Regions from separate parts of the Paenibacillus polygoni genome, predicted to be linked through region 2. Evidence: a T-box and tRNA genes for the amino acid it is inferred to sense, from the RefSeq annotation. Region 2 holds a T-box; the other holds one or more tRNA genes.
The links. The T-box of region 2 lies ahead of ileS (isoleucine--tRNA ligase). A T-box ahead of a tRNA ligase gene usually reads a tRNA of that ligase, here a tRNA-Ile.

Region 1: it has a tRNA-Ile gene. The T-box ahead of ileS (isoleucine--tRNA ligase) is inferred to sense a tRNA for this amino acid. The anticodon was not compared.

Annotation. Positions count from the first base shown of each region.
Region 1 covers NZ_CP127162.1:272,092-278,256, reverse strand. Annotated here, with positions in the region: gene QPK24_RS01465 (TauD/TfdA dioxygenase family protein) at 1-465, shown strand, start outside; tRNA gene QPK24_RS01460 (tRNA-Gly) at 540-610, opposite strand; tRNA gene QPK24_RS01455 (tRNA-Pro) at 620-693, opposite strand; tRNA gene QPK24_RS01450 (tRNA-Arg) at 703-779, opposite strand; tRNA gene QPK24_RS01445 (tRNA-Gly) at 785-859, opposite strand; tRNA gene QPK24_RS01440 (tRNA-Leu) at 868-954, opposite strand; tRNA gene QPK24_RS01435 (tRNA-Lys) at 968-1,040, opposite strand; tRNA gene QPK24_RS01430 (tRNA-Gln) at 1,051-1,125, opposite strand; tRNA gene QPK24_RS01425 (tRNA-His) at 1,146-1,221, opposite strand; tRNA gene QPK24_RS01420 (tRNA-Tyr) at 1,249-1,334, opposite strand; tRNA gene QPK24_RS01415 (tRNA-Thr) at 1,345-1,420, opposite strand; tRNA gene QPK24_RS01410 (tRNA-Asp) at 1,471-1,547, opposite strand; tRNA gene QPK24_RS01405 (tRNA-Met) at 1,559-1,632, opposite strand; tRNA gene QPK24_RS01400 (tRNA-Val) at 1,642-1,717, opposite strand; tRNA gene QPK24_RS01395 (tRNA-Glu) at 1,726-1,797, opposite strand; tRNA gene QPK24_RS01390 (tRNA-Ser) at 1,830-1,918, opposite strand; tRNA gene QPK24_RS01385 (tRNA-Asn) at 1,924-1,999, opposite strand; tRNA gene QPK24_RS01380 (tRNA-Ala) at 2,004-2,079, opposite strand; tRNA gene QPK24_RS01375 (tRNA-Ile) at 2,102-2,178, opposite strand; rRNA gene rrf (5S ribosomal RNA) at 2,228-2,344, opposite strand; rRNA gene QPK24_RS01365 (23S ribosomal RNA) at 2,515-5,443, opposite strand; rRNA gene QPK24_RS01360 (16S ribosomal RNA) at 5,805-6,165, opposite strand, start outside.
Region 2 covers NZ_CP127162.1:3,702,352-3,708,516, forward strand. Annotated here, with positions in the region: gene ileS (isoleucine--tRNA ligase) at 1-2,412, opposite strand, end outside; T-box leader at 2,477-2,794, opposite strand; gene QPK24_RS17765 (DivIVA domain-containing protein) at 2,915-3,424, opposite strand; gene QPK24_RS17770 (YlmH family RNA-binding protein) at 3,644-4,426, opposite strand; gene QPK24_RS17775 (YggT family protein) at 4,480-4,749, opposite strand; gene QPK24_RS17780 (cell division protein SepF) at 4,757-5,227, opposite strand; gene QPK24_RS17785 (YggS family pyridoxal phosphate-dependent enzyme) at 5,232-5,921, opposite strand; gene pgeF (peptidoglycan editing factor PgeF) at 5,927-6,165, opposite strand, start outside.

The sequences.
Region 1 (6,165 bases), 1.5 Mb from region 2:
CTCTCCGGCAGCCTTCGCGCAATCCACTCCAATGCTTTTGATTATGCGGCATCTGCCCAACAAGAAGCTGCAAGAGAGCAGACGCAGCGAAAAAACAACGCCTTTGTCTCGACGGTATATCAAACCGAGCATCCGGTAGTAAGAGTCCATCCCGAAACAGGAGAACGTCACTTGCTATTAGGACAATTTGTAAGAAGGATATCGGGGCTCAGAACGGCAGATTCAGATCGAATCATCGATATTTTACAAGAGCATGTTACCAGACTTGAAAATACAGTTCGCTGGCGCTGGGCCGTAGGTGATGTGGTGGTTTGGGATAACCGAGCAACACAGCATTATGCAATTAATGACTATGGCGATGAGCACCGTGTAGTACGGCGTGTTACCATCGCTGGCGATATTCCGATTGGTATCGATGGTCGTAGAAGTATAACGCTTCAACCAAAAAAAGAACAGGCCGATTAATACACCTGCCTGCTCTATACTCCATATAATAATATTAAAAAACCCCTTCGCTTTCGCGAAGGGGTTTACTGTGAAGCGGGTGATGGGAATCGAACCCACGCTATCAGCTTGGAAGGCTGAAGTTCTACCATTGAACTACACCCGCGTATAAATATCGGGATGACACGATTTGAACATGCGACCCCCTGGTCCCAAACCAGGTGCTCTACCAAGCTGAGCTACATCCCGTTATTTAAATGGCGCGCCCTGAGAGATTCGAACTCCCGGCCTTTTGATTCGTAGTCAAACGCTCTATCCAGCTGAGCTAAGGGCGCAAATATGGAGCGGACGACGGGAATCGAACCCGCGACCCTCGCCTTGGCAAGGCGATGCTCTACCGCTGAGCCACGTCCGCGAAATATATGGTGCGGTCGAGAGGACTCGAACCTCCACGGGGGTTAGCCCACACGGACCTGAACCGTGCGCGTCTGCCAATTCCGCCACGACCGCATATATATAAAAGTGAGCCATGAAGGGCTCGAACCTTCGACACCCTGATTAAAAGTCAGGTGCTCTACCAACTGAGCTAATGGCTCGTACTAAAAATGGCTGGGGATATAGGATTTGAACCTATGCATGACGGAGTCAAAGTCCGTTGCCTTACCGCTTGGCTAATCCCCAACAGTGATAAGGTTTAAAAATGGGGCGATCGATGGGACTTGAACCCACGAATGCCGGAGCCACAGACCGGTGCGTTAACCCCTTCGCCACGACCGCCATAACAAAATACTTTAAAAATAAATCTGGTGGAGGATGATGGATTCGAACCACCGAACCCGTAAGGGAGCAGATTTACAGTCTGATGCGTTTGGCCACTTCGCTAATCCTCCATAATGAAACTGGTGCCGGCGAGAGGACTTGAACCCCCAACCTACTGATTACAAGTCAGTTGCTCTACCAGTTGAGCTACACCGGCTAATTGATTACGATATACCATACTCCATTTTACTGAAGTTAAGATAAAAGTGGCGGAACTGACGGGATTCGAACCCGCGATCTCCTGCGTGACAGGCAGGCATGTTAGGCCTCTACACCACAGTTCCAGGTATTACAATTGCGGGGGCAGGATTTGAACCTGCGACCTTCGGGTTATGAGCCCGACGAGCTACCGAGCTGCTCCACCCCGCGATAGTTATATGGTGGAGATTGAGGGGATCGAACCCCCGACCCTCTGCTTGTAAGGCAGATGCTCTCCCAGCTGAGCTAAATCTCCATATAAAGTGACCCGTAGGGGATTCGAACCCCTGTTACCTCCGTGAAAGGGAGGTGTCTTAACCCCTTGACCAACGGGCCTTACTGTATTAAATATTCCAAAAAGTTCGCAACGGAGAAAGAGGGATTCGAACCCTCGAGACGCTTGTGACGCCTACACGATTTCCAATCGTGCTCCTTCGGCCAGCTCGGACACTTCTCCAAAAGTGGCTCCCCGAACAGGGCTCGAACCTGTGACAACTCGATTAACAGTCGAGTGCTCTACCAACTGAGCTATCAGGGAATAGTGGTGGAGCCAAGCGGGATCGAACCGCTGACCTCCTGCGTGCAAGGCAGGCGCTCTCCCAGCTGAGCTATGGCCCCATAATGGGATTATGAGATTAAATGGTGGGCCCTAGTGGACTCGAACCACCGACCTCACCCTTATCAGGGGTGCGCTCTAACCAGCTGAGCTAAGGGCCCTCATCGTTAATTAAACGATTAGGCGAAAAAATAACCCAAAAGGGTATTTGCTTGGCGGCGTCCTACTCTCCCAGGACCCTGCGGTCCAAGTACCATCGGCGCTGGAGGGCTTAACGGTCGTGTTCGGGATGGGTACGTGTGGAACCCCTCCGCTATCGCCACCAAACGAGCATTTGTGAAACAAATGCGATCCGCGTTGGTTTTGGTACATCACTAAATAGTGTGTATAAAACCAATAGCGTTTTTCAGGATTTGCTCCCTGAAAACTAGATACGAAACAATCTTTGCAATTTATATAGCTTATGCTTCCGAAGTAGCTTTACTTCAGAAAGCTTGTAGGATAAGCCCTCGACCGATTAGTACTGGTCAGCTCCATGCATTGCTGCACTTCCACCCCCAGCCTATCTACCTCGTCGTCTTCAAGGGGTCTTACTAGTTGGGAAATCTCATCTTGAGGTGGGCTTCGCGCTTAGATGCTTTCAGCGCTTATCCCTTCCATACATAGCTACCCAGCGATGCTCCTGGCGGAACAACTGGTACACCAGCGGTATGTCCATCCCGGTCCTCTCGTACTAAGGACAGCTCCTCTCAAATTTCCTACGCCCACGACAGATAGGGACCGAACTGTCTCACGACGTTCTGAACCCAGCTCGCGTACCGCTTTAATGGGCGAACAGCCCAACCCTTGGGACCTACTTCAGCCCCAGGATGCGATGAGCCGACATCGAGGTGCCAAACCTCCCCGTCGATGTGGACTCTTGGGGGAGATAAGCCTGTTATCCCCAGGGTAGCTTTTATCCGTTGAGCGATGGCCCTTCCATGCGGTACCACCGGATCACTAAGCCCGACTTTCGTCCCTGCTCGACTTGTAGGTCTCGCAGTCAAGCTCCCTTGTGCCTTTACACTCTGCGAATGATTTCCAACCATTCTGAGGGAACCTTTGGGCGCCTCCGTTACTCTTTAGGAGGCGACCGCCCCAGTCAAACTGCCCACCTGACACTGTCCTCGCACCGGATCACGGTACCAAGTTAGAACCTAGATACGATCAGGGTGGTATCCCAACGTTGCCTCCACACAAGCTGGCGCTCATGCTTCCTAGGCTCCCACCTATCCTGTACAGATCGTACCCAAATCCAATATCAAGCTGCAGTAAAGCTCCATGGGGTCTTTCCGTCTTGTCGCGGGTAACCTGCATCTTCACAGGTATTAAAATTTCACCGGATCTCTCGTTGAGACAGCGCCCAAGTCGTTACGCCATTCGTGCGGGTCAGAATTTACCTGACAAGGAATTTCGCTACCTTAGGACCGTTATAGTTACGGCCGCCGTTTACTGGGGCTTCGGTTCATAGCTTCGGATGACTCCTAACCACTCCCCTTAACCTTCCAGCACCGGGCAGGCGTCAGCCCGTATACTTCGCCTTGCGGCTTCGCACAGACCTGTGTTTTTGCTAAACAGTCGCTTGGGCCTTTTCACTGCGGCCCCCTCGTGCTATTCACACTACCGGGGCACCCCTTCTCCCGAAGTTACGGGGTCATTTTGCCGAGTTCCTTAACGAGAGTTCTTCCGCGCGCCTTAGAATTCTCTTCTCACCTACCTGTGTCGGTTTACGGTACGGGCACCTTCATCTGGCTAGAGGCTTTTCTTGGCAGTCTGAGATCATGACCTTCGCTACTGTAATTTTCACTCCCCATCACAGCCCAGCCTTACGATGTGCGGATTTGCCTACACATCAGCCTCACTGCTTGGACAGACATCCATCAGTCTGCGTCACTACCCTACTGCGTCCCCCCATCGCTCGTAACGATTTACGGTGGTACAGGAATTTCGACCTGTTGTCCTTCGACTACGCCTTTCGGCCTCGCCTTAGGTCCCGACTTACCCTGAGCGGACGAGCCTTCCTCAGGAACCCTTAGGTTTTCGGCGGATCAGATTCTCACTGATCTTTTCGTTACTCATACCGGCATTCTCACTTGTATACAGTCCAGCAGTCCTTCCGGTCTACCTTCAACCCGGTATACAACGCTCCCCTACCCCTGATACATAGTATCAAGCCATAGCTTCGGTGGTGTGTTTAGCCCCGTTACATTTTCGGCGCAGAGTCACTCGACCAGTGAGCTATTACGCACTCTTTAAATGGTGGCTGCTTCTAAGCCAACATCCTGGTTGTCTGTGCAACTCCACATCCTTTCCCACTTAACACACACTTGGGGACCTTAGCTGATGGTCTGGGCTGTTTCCCTTTCGACAATGGATCTTAGCACTCACTGTCTGACTCCCGGAATACAAGTCTATGGCATTCGGAGTTTGACTGAGCTTGGTAACCCTTGCGGGCCCCGCACCCAATCAGTGCTCTACCTCCACGACTTACTTGTTCCGAGGCTAGCCCTAAAGCTATTTCGGGGAGAACCAGCTATCTCCGAGTTCGATTGGAATTTCTCCGCTACCCCCACCTCATCCCCGCACTTTTCAACGTGCGTGGGTTCGGGCCTCCAGTGCGTGTTACCGCACCTTCACCCTGGACAGGGGTAGATCACACGGTTTCGGGTCTACGTCCACGTACTCATTCGCCCTATTCAGACTCGCTTTCGCTGCGGCTACGGCTTTTCACCTTAACCTTGCACGGGAACGTAACTCGCCGGTTCATTCTACAAAAGGCACGCCATCACCCATAAAACGGGCTCTGACTTCTTGTAAGCACACGGTTTCAGGTTCTATTTCACTCCCCTTCCGGGGTGCTTTTCACCTTTCCCTCACGGTACTGCTTCACTATCGGTCGCTAGGGAGTATTTAGCCTTGGCAGATGGTCCTGCCGGATTCATACGAGGTTTCACGTGCCTCGCACTACTCGGGATCCGTCTCGGAGGGAACAGGCTTTTGACTACAGGGCTTTTACCTTCTCTGGCGAGCCTTTCCAGACCTCTTCAACTAACCGGTTCCTTTGTAACTCCATGTGAGACGTCCCACAACCCCAACCAGCAAGCTGATTGGTTTGGGCTAATCCGCGTTCGCTCGCCGCTACTGACGGAATCACTATTGTTTTCTCTTCCTCAGGGTACTTAGATGTTTCAGTTCCCCTGGTATGCCTTCAACCACCCTATGTGTTCAGGTGGAGATAACTGTCCATTACGACAGCTGGGTTTCCCCATTCGGACATCCCCGGATCAAAGCTTGCGTACAGCTCCCCGAGGCAGTATCGTTGTTCGCCACGTCCTTCATCGGCTCCTAGCGCCTAGGCATCCTCCGTGTGCTCTTAATAGCTTAACCATATGCTCATTTTTGACTGATTCACTCCGGTTGGCATTCGCCAAAAGTCGTTCATCATTCAAAAATTTCGCTAAGCAATCTATTAATCTTCACTTGTTTAACACAAGTTCAGCTTAAAGGATATTTCTAAAATCGCAAAATTGTTTCGTTATCTAGTTTTCAAAGAGCAACTTTGTTGCGACCATAAAATTCTCGGTCCATCACGAATAGTGTGGATGAAATTTTATGATTTGGTTTTGAGAGATTAAACTCTCAAAACTGAACAACGAGTGAGTGTTACTTTGCTTTCGCAAAGTGTTCCGCCGACTTTCGTCGTGCGTTATATTTGAATGTTTCCGTTGCAGGAAACGATTCTCCATAGAAAGGAGGTGATCCAGCCGCACCTTCCGATACGGCTACCTTGTTACGACTTCACCCCAATCATCTACCCCACCTTCGACGGCTGGCTCCTCGCGGTTACCCCACCGGCTTCGGGTGTTGTAAACTCTCGTGGTGTGACGGGCGGTGTGTACAAGACCCGGGAACGTATTCACCGCGGCATGCTGATCCGCGATTACTAGCAATTCCGACTTCATGCAGGCGAGTTGCAGCCTGCAATCCGAACTGAGACCGGCTTTTAAGGATTTGCTCCACCTCGCGGCTTTGCTGCCCGTTGTACCGGCCATTGTAGTACGTGTGTAGCCCAGGTCATAAGGGGCATGATGATTTGACGTCATCCCCAC
Region 2 (6,165 bases):
CGCAAGTTCAACAATATTGCGTGCCGTCTCCATGTCTTGCTCCAGCTTCTCATCAATCAGAGCAGAATCTGCTACTGGATAGTCAGTAAGGTGAACACTGCCTTCTCCGCCAAGGTTTCCATATACATCCTCTGACAACATCGGTGTAAATGGAGCCATGAGTTTGGACAACGTAAGCAGTACTTCTGTCAGCGTACCATAAGCAGCCAGTTTGTCTTCGCTCAGGCCACTTCCCCAGAAACGATCACGGGAACGACGGATATACCAGTTGCTCAGCTCATCAACAAATACTTCGATTGATTTTGCAGCATTCAGGAAATCATTTACTTCAAGCCCTTTACGAACTTTTGCGATTAGAGAGTTCAGACGTGACAGCACCCAGCGATCCAGTTTGTTCTCAGAACCGTTAAATGGATGATCTTTTGGATCATAACCATCGATATCAGCATACAGCGCAAGGAATGCATGTGTATTTACAATCGTATCGATCACTTTTGATTTTGCTTCTCCTACGATCCCTTTGGAGAAACGTTTGCTGTTCCATGGCGCACTGTCTGCAAGTAGTGCCCAACGGAATGCATCTGTACCATATTCGTTAATGATCTCCCATGGATCAATGACATTGCCTTTGGATTTGGACATTTTTTGTCCATTCTCATCCAAGATATGACCTGTTGCCATAACTGCTTTATAAGGAGCTTTGCCAGTAAATAAAGTGGATACGGCAAGCAAGCTGTAGAACCAGCCGCGAGTCTGGTCAATCCCTTCACAGATCATGTCTGCAGGATATTGCTGTTCAAATGTTTCCTTATTCTCAAAAGGATAATGATGCTGTGCAAATGGCATTGAACCACTGTCAAACCAGACATCAATTACTTCGGATGTTCTTTCCATTACCCCATTTTCACAGTGTGTACAGTGTACTTTTACTTCATCTACATATGGCTTATGGAGTTCGAGATCCTCGCTCACTTCGCCTACCGCATGTTTGCGAAGTTCCTCATGGCTGTGCGGTGAAAATTGTCCGCCGCAGTCCTGACATACCCATACGTTCAGCGGAGTACCCCAGTAGCGGTTACGACTGATGTTCCAGTCCACGAGATCTTCAAGGAACTTACCAAAACGTCCTTCACGAACATGGCCAGGATACCATTCTACGGTATTGTTATTGGCAATCAGCTGATCTTTCACAGCTGTTGTTTCAATAAACCAGCTGTCCATTGCATAGTAGAGAAGCGGTGATTTACAACGCCAGCAGAACGGATAGCTGTGTTCGATTTTTTCTTTGCTATAAAGTGTGCCTTGTTCGGACAAATACTTCACGATATCAAGGTCACAATCTTTTACAAAACGTCCTGCAAAATCAGTAACTTCTTCTGTATACTTCCCTGCAGAATTAACTACACTTACAAAGCTGATTCCATTCTCACGACAAGTTTTATAGTCATCTTCCCCGTGAGCAGGAGCCATATGAACGATACCTGTACCGCTTGCATCCGTTACAAAGCTTGCTCCAACTACCATGTTCGCTTTTTCTGCTTTGATGTAATTAAACGGCGGTGTATAAGTAAGACCCACAAGCTCTGAACCTTTCAGTGTAGAAAGAACTTCATAGTCGCCTTTCATCACTTTTTCCACCAAGTTCTTCGCCACGATATAGGTGCCGTCTTCTTGTTTCACTCGTGCATATTCCATGTCTGGATTTACAGCAAGTGCCACGTGAGCAGGAAGTGTCCAAGGTGTTGTCGTCCAAGCCAGAATATATTCATCACGATCATCCAGTTTAAATTTGGCTGTTGCACTCAGGTCCTTAACATCCTCGTATCCTTGAGCTACTTCATGTGAACTAAGCGTTGTCTGGCAGCAAGGACAATACGGGCTGACACGATGTCCGCGATAAAGAAGCCCTTTGTCATGGATCGTTGCGAGAATATTCCACACACTTTCGATGTATTTGTTATCAAGTGTAACGTAAGGATGATCCAAATCCGTCCAGTACCCGATTGCTTCGGTTAGTTCGCGCCATTTATGTTCATATTCAAACACACTAGCTTTACACTTCTTGATAAAAGCTTCTACGCCGTAGTTTTCAATCTCATGTTTTCCGTTAATGCCAAGCTGCTTCTCCACACCAAGTTCTACGGGAAGACCGTGAGTATCCCAACCTGCTTTACGAACTACACGGTAGCCGTTCATCGTTTGATAGCGACCCACAAAGTCTTTAATAACGCGGCCAAGTACGTGCCCGATATGCGGAGCACCATTTGCGGTAGGTGGTCCTTCATAGAGAACGTAATTAGGTTTGCCTTCCCGATTCTCAATTGATTTTTTAAATGTATCTTCTGCATTCCATTTACTGAGGATTCGCTGCTCGCGAGCGCGAGCTTTTTCTTTGACATCGACTCGTTTCATCTTCAAACTCCCTCTCTTTATAGCGCATTACTATATTTAGAAAAATAAAAAAAGCCTCATCCCCAAAAGGGACGAGACTGTACTCGCGTTACCACCCTAGTTCCATCTCCAGCCTGTTCGCTCTAATCAAATTCATGATCATCACGATTGAGCAATAGAGACAGCTCTCTAATCCTTATGAAACTTCCATAAGGAGCCGATATAACGTTCGGCTTACGGTATCAGCTTATTCGTATCCGCAAATACCATCGTAATATGCAGATCCTTTCGGCTTCACTTCTCCGGGAGGATATTCGGTCGTGACCTGTTCATTGGCTTGCACCAACCGCCAACTCTCTGTGAACAATCTTCACAACGTACTGATTCCCATCATCAAAAATAAAATATGAAATTCATATAAGAATATTTATAGCCTCTTTTATAAAAAAAGTCAACCGGATCAATAACCTGGAAATAGTTCATAATCCGCTCTTATCTATATCATATCCAAATAAATGAAATATTAATAAATTTCTTTCATTTCACGTTCATGCTCACGAACCTCAAATTCTCGGTTCTCCAATGCTTCCCATCCATCCTGTGTTAATAGTTCAAGCTGAGCTTCCACAAGTGTACGGAAACGTGCACGATAGATTGAAGCCTGTTTCTTCAGCTCTTCAACTTCCATCGAAATCTTGCGTGACTTCGACAAAGCTTCGTTTATGATGCGGTCTGCGTTCTTCTCCGCTTCCTTCACGATCAGCTGCGCTTCTTTCTTCGAATTATTCTTCACTTCATCTGCAGCTTCTTGAGCCACGATAATGGTCTTACTCAGCGTTTCCTCAATGTTTGAGAAATGATCCAGCTTCTCCTGCACGGACAGCAGCTGGTTATTAAGTTCCTTATTCTCGCGGATCACAGCCTCATAATCTTTAATGACCTGATCCAGGAATTCGTTAACCTCATCCTCATCATACCCACGAATTCTGCGAGAGAACTCTTTATTATGTATGTCCAGCGGTGTAAGCGGCATACTGTCCACCTCCTATAATATTAACCTCCAAAAAAGGAGATTTATGAAACAAAAAAATAATGGTGAACCTTCTGCCACCCTAGGCAGCAGAAGACTACGGAATCATGTAATATTCACCATCTGTATATTAACATGTAGTTTATATCGGCAACTTTATATGTTGTCATAATGCCTAGACCTATACTTTTCGACAAGAAAAGCAGAATTCCTGCAACATACTTAGACAAATCTGCCAACTTTGACACGAAAACGGCCTTTTTTAGTAACTCCATCTATCTCCATTACTTTAAAACGTCCTAACCCTTGAACAGAAACTACGTCTCCTGCCTGAAGAGCTTTAGACGGATCTTCAACAACTCGGAAATTCACTTTACAGCGGCCAGCCTTGATGGGTATAAGAATTTTGCTTCGGCTGAGCCTGTACACATCACTTGCAATCCCGTCGAGACGCAAAGAAGCTACCGTCAGATCCATCATCTGAAGTGATACCTCACTCGTCCGAAGCTGATCGATCGGCAGAATATCTGTAAATACGTTCACACGATGAACCTGATGCAGATGGATTGATAAATAATCTGCAACTTCTTTAGCAACTACCGTATGGCAACCATCATCAAGTACATGAATGTCTCCAATCTTACCTCTTTTCAGGCCAAGACTCAAGAGTGCACCCATATAATCCCCGTGTTCGAGCTGTAGTAATTTTTGGTCTGCTGAGGTAATCGCCAGCACAGCGAGCTCCATGCTTTCCTCTTCTAAATAAGCATAATCGGGTGCTACGAGTGCCCGTTTACGTTCAGCCGTTTCTGAACCCCCGTCCAGATGTATCTGCACATCGTTTCGGCGATTCATAAGTGATTCCAAAATATAAGCCTGGCGAGGATCGAGAAAGTCCGTCAGTTTCATCTCGTGAAACTGTCCCGCACGTTCGACCCACTCCCAGGCTTTGTCTACAAAATCCCGTTCATCGGGGTGAAAATGATCATAAACTTCAGTTTTCATTTCAAGATCACCCTGCTTTGCATATCATACTTACCTAAAGGCTTTCGTATAATCTACGTTAATATACTGCTTAGAATAGCAATGAGTCCCATTGCTGCATAACGCAGAGCAAAAAGCGCAATGATTGGAGAGATATCAATCATACCGAAGATTGGCGGTATAAAACGCCGGAAAGGCGCAAGATATGGCTCTACAAATTTGCCTATTATTTCTCCAAATTTACTCTCGCGTGCATTAGGCAGCCAGGACATTAAGATATAAATAAGAATCAGCCAGTAGTAAATGTCTACTATAGCTGTGATGGTTCGAACTGCAATATCCAAAAACAATTCACCTCATTCTGCCGTAATCTGTGTCGCTCTCACTTTCAGCCAAAATCTCAGCAATCGTTCCTTGAATTTCCACCGTGTCTGGTGTACATAAGAAAATATTACCGCCTATTTTGGAAATACCCCCACCCAGCGCATATACCGTTCCGCTTAAGAAATCAATAATCCGCAGAGCTTGGTCTTTGCGGACACGCTGAAGATTGATCACAACGGTGCGATGAGCACGAATATGATCCGCAATCTCTTGAGCTTCATCATAACTGCGTGGTTCGTAGAGAACAACTTTTACATTTTTTTGGGAATGGATACTCACCACATTATTTCCCTTCTGATTTCTACGTTTATCGAAGTTCGGGGTTTCAACTTCTTGTTCCGGTTCCTCATTACGTGTATTATTTACTTGTTCACGCTCGATAATCTCTTCTTCTTCTTGCAAGCCAAAAAAATTCATGAATTTATTCATTACACTCATCTCCTTAGTCCTCCTCTTTTCCTACAAGAACACTTCCCAGTCTTACCCAGGTAGCCCCTTCTTCAACAGCAACTTCATAATCATTCGACATTCCCATCGACAAATGGGTCAGCGGCTGATTCGTTAAAGCTTGTCTGTTCAAATCATCCCTTAGTTCACGAAGTCCGCGAAATACAGGGCGAGTACGTTCTGCATCTTCCTCAAAAGGAGCCATTGTCATTAATCCGGTAATATGAACATGAGGAAATTCACGAATTTGCTTGAGTAATGGTACAACTTCTTCCGGCTCAAGACCGTATTTTGATTCTTCTCCAGATATATTCACCTGAAGCATGCACTCCACTTGCAGATCAACCTGGCCTGCCTTTTTCTCAATCTCTTTTGCAAGAGAAAGACGATCTAGTGAATGAATGTATGCGAATTTGCCAATAACATCTTTAACCTTGTTGGTCTGCAAATGTCCTATGAAATGCCATATCCCTCTATCGTGCAGAGCATTCCATTTGTCTTCAGCGTTTTGCCAGCGATTCTCGCCAATATGTATAAGTCCGTGATCCAGTACTTTACTGGTCATCGCAGTCGAAACATATTTTGTAACGGCAATTACACCGACGTCTTCTCTATTTCGTCCGCTTCGTTTGCATGCGGCCGTTATACGCTCATTAACATGCTGAATTCTCTCCTCCAGTTGCAAGGAGGTCACCTCTCTTCCAATCCGATCCAGCTTGCCATACGACCCGTAATCCCGTTTTCCTTACGGTAACTGAAGAACAATTCTGGATGGCAGCTTGTACACCATGAAGTAATTTCGATATGTTCCGGCAATATTCCTGCTTTTATCATAATGTGTCGATTCACTTCTTTCAAGTCAAGCATACTTTTTCCATCTGAAACCGGTTTATGGCAAGCTGCATAAGTCAAGCTGTTATGTTTGTCAT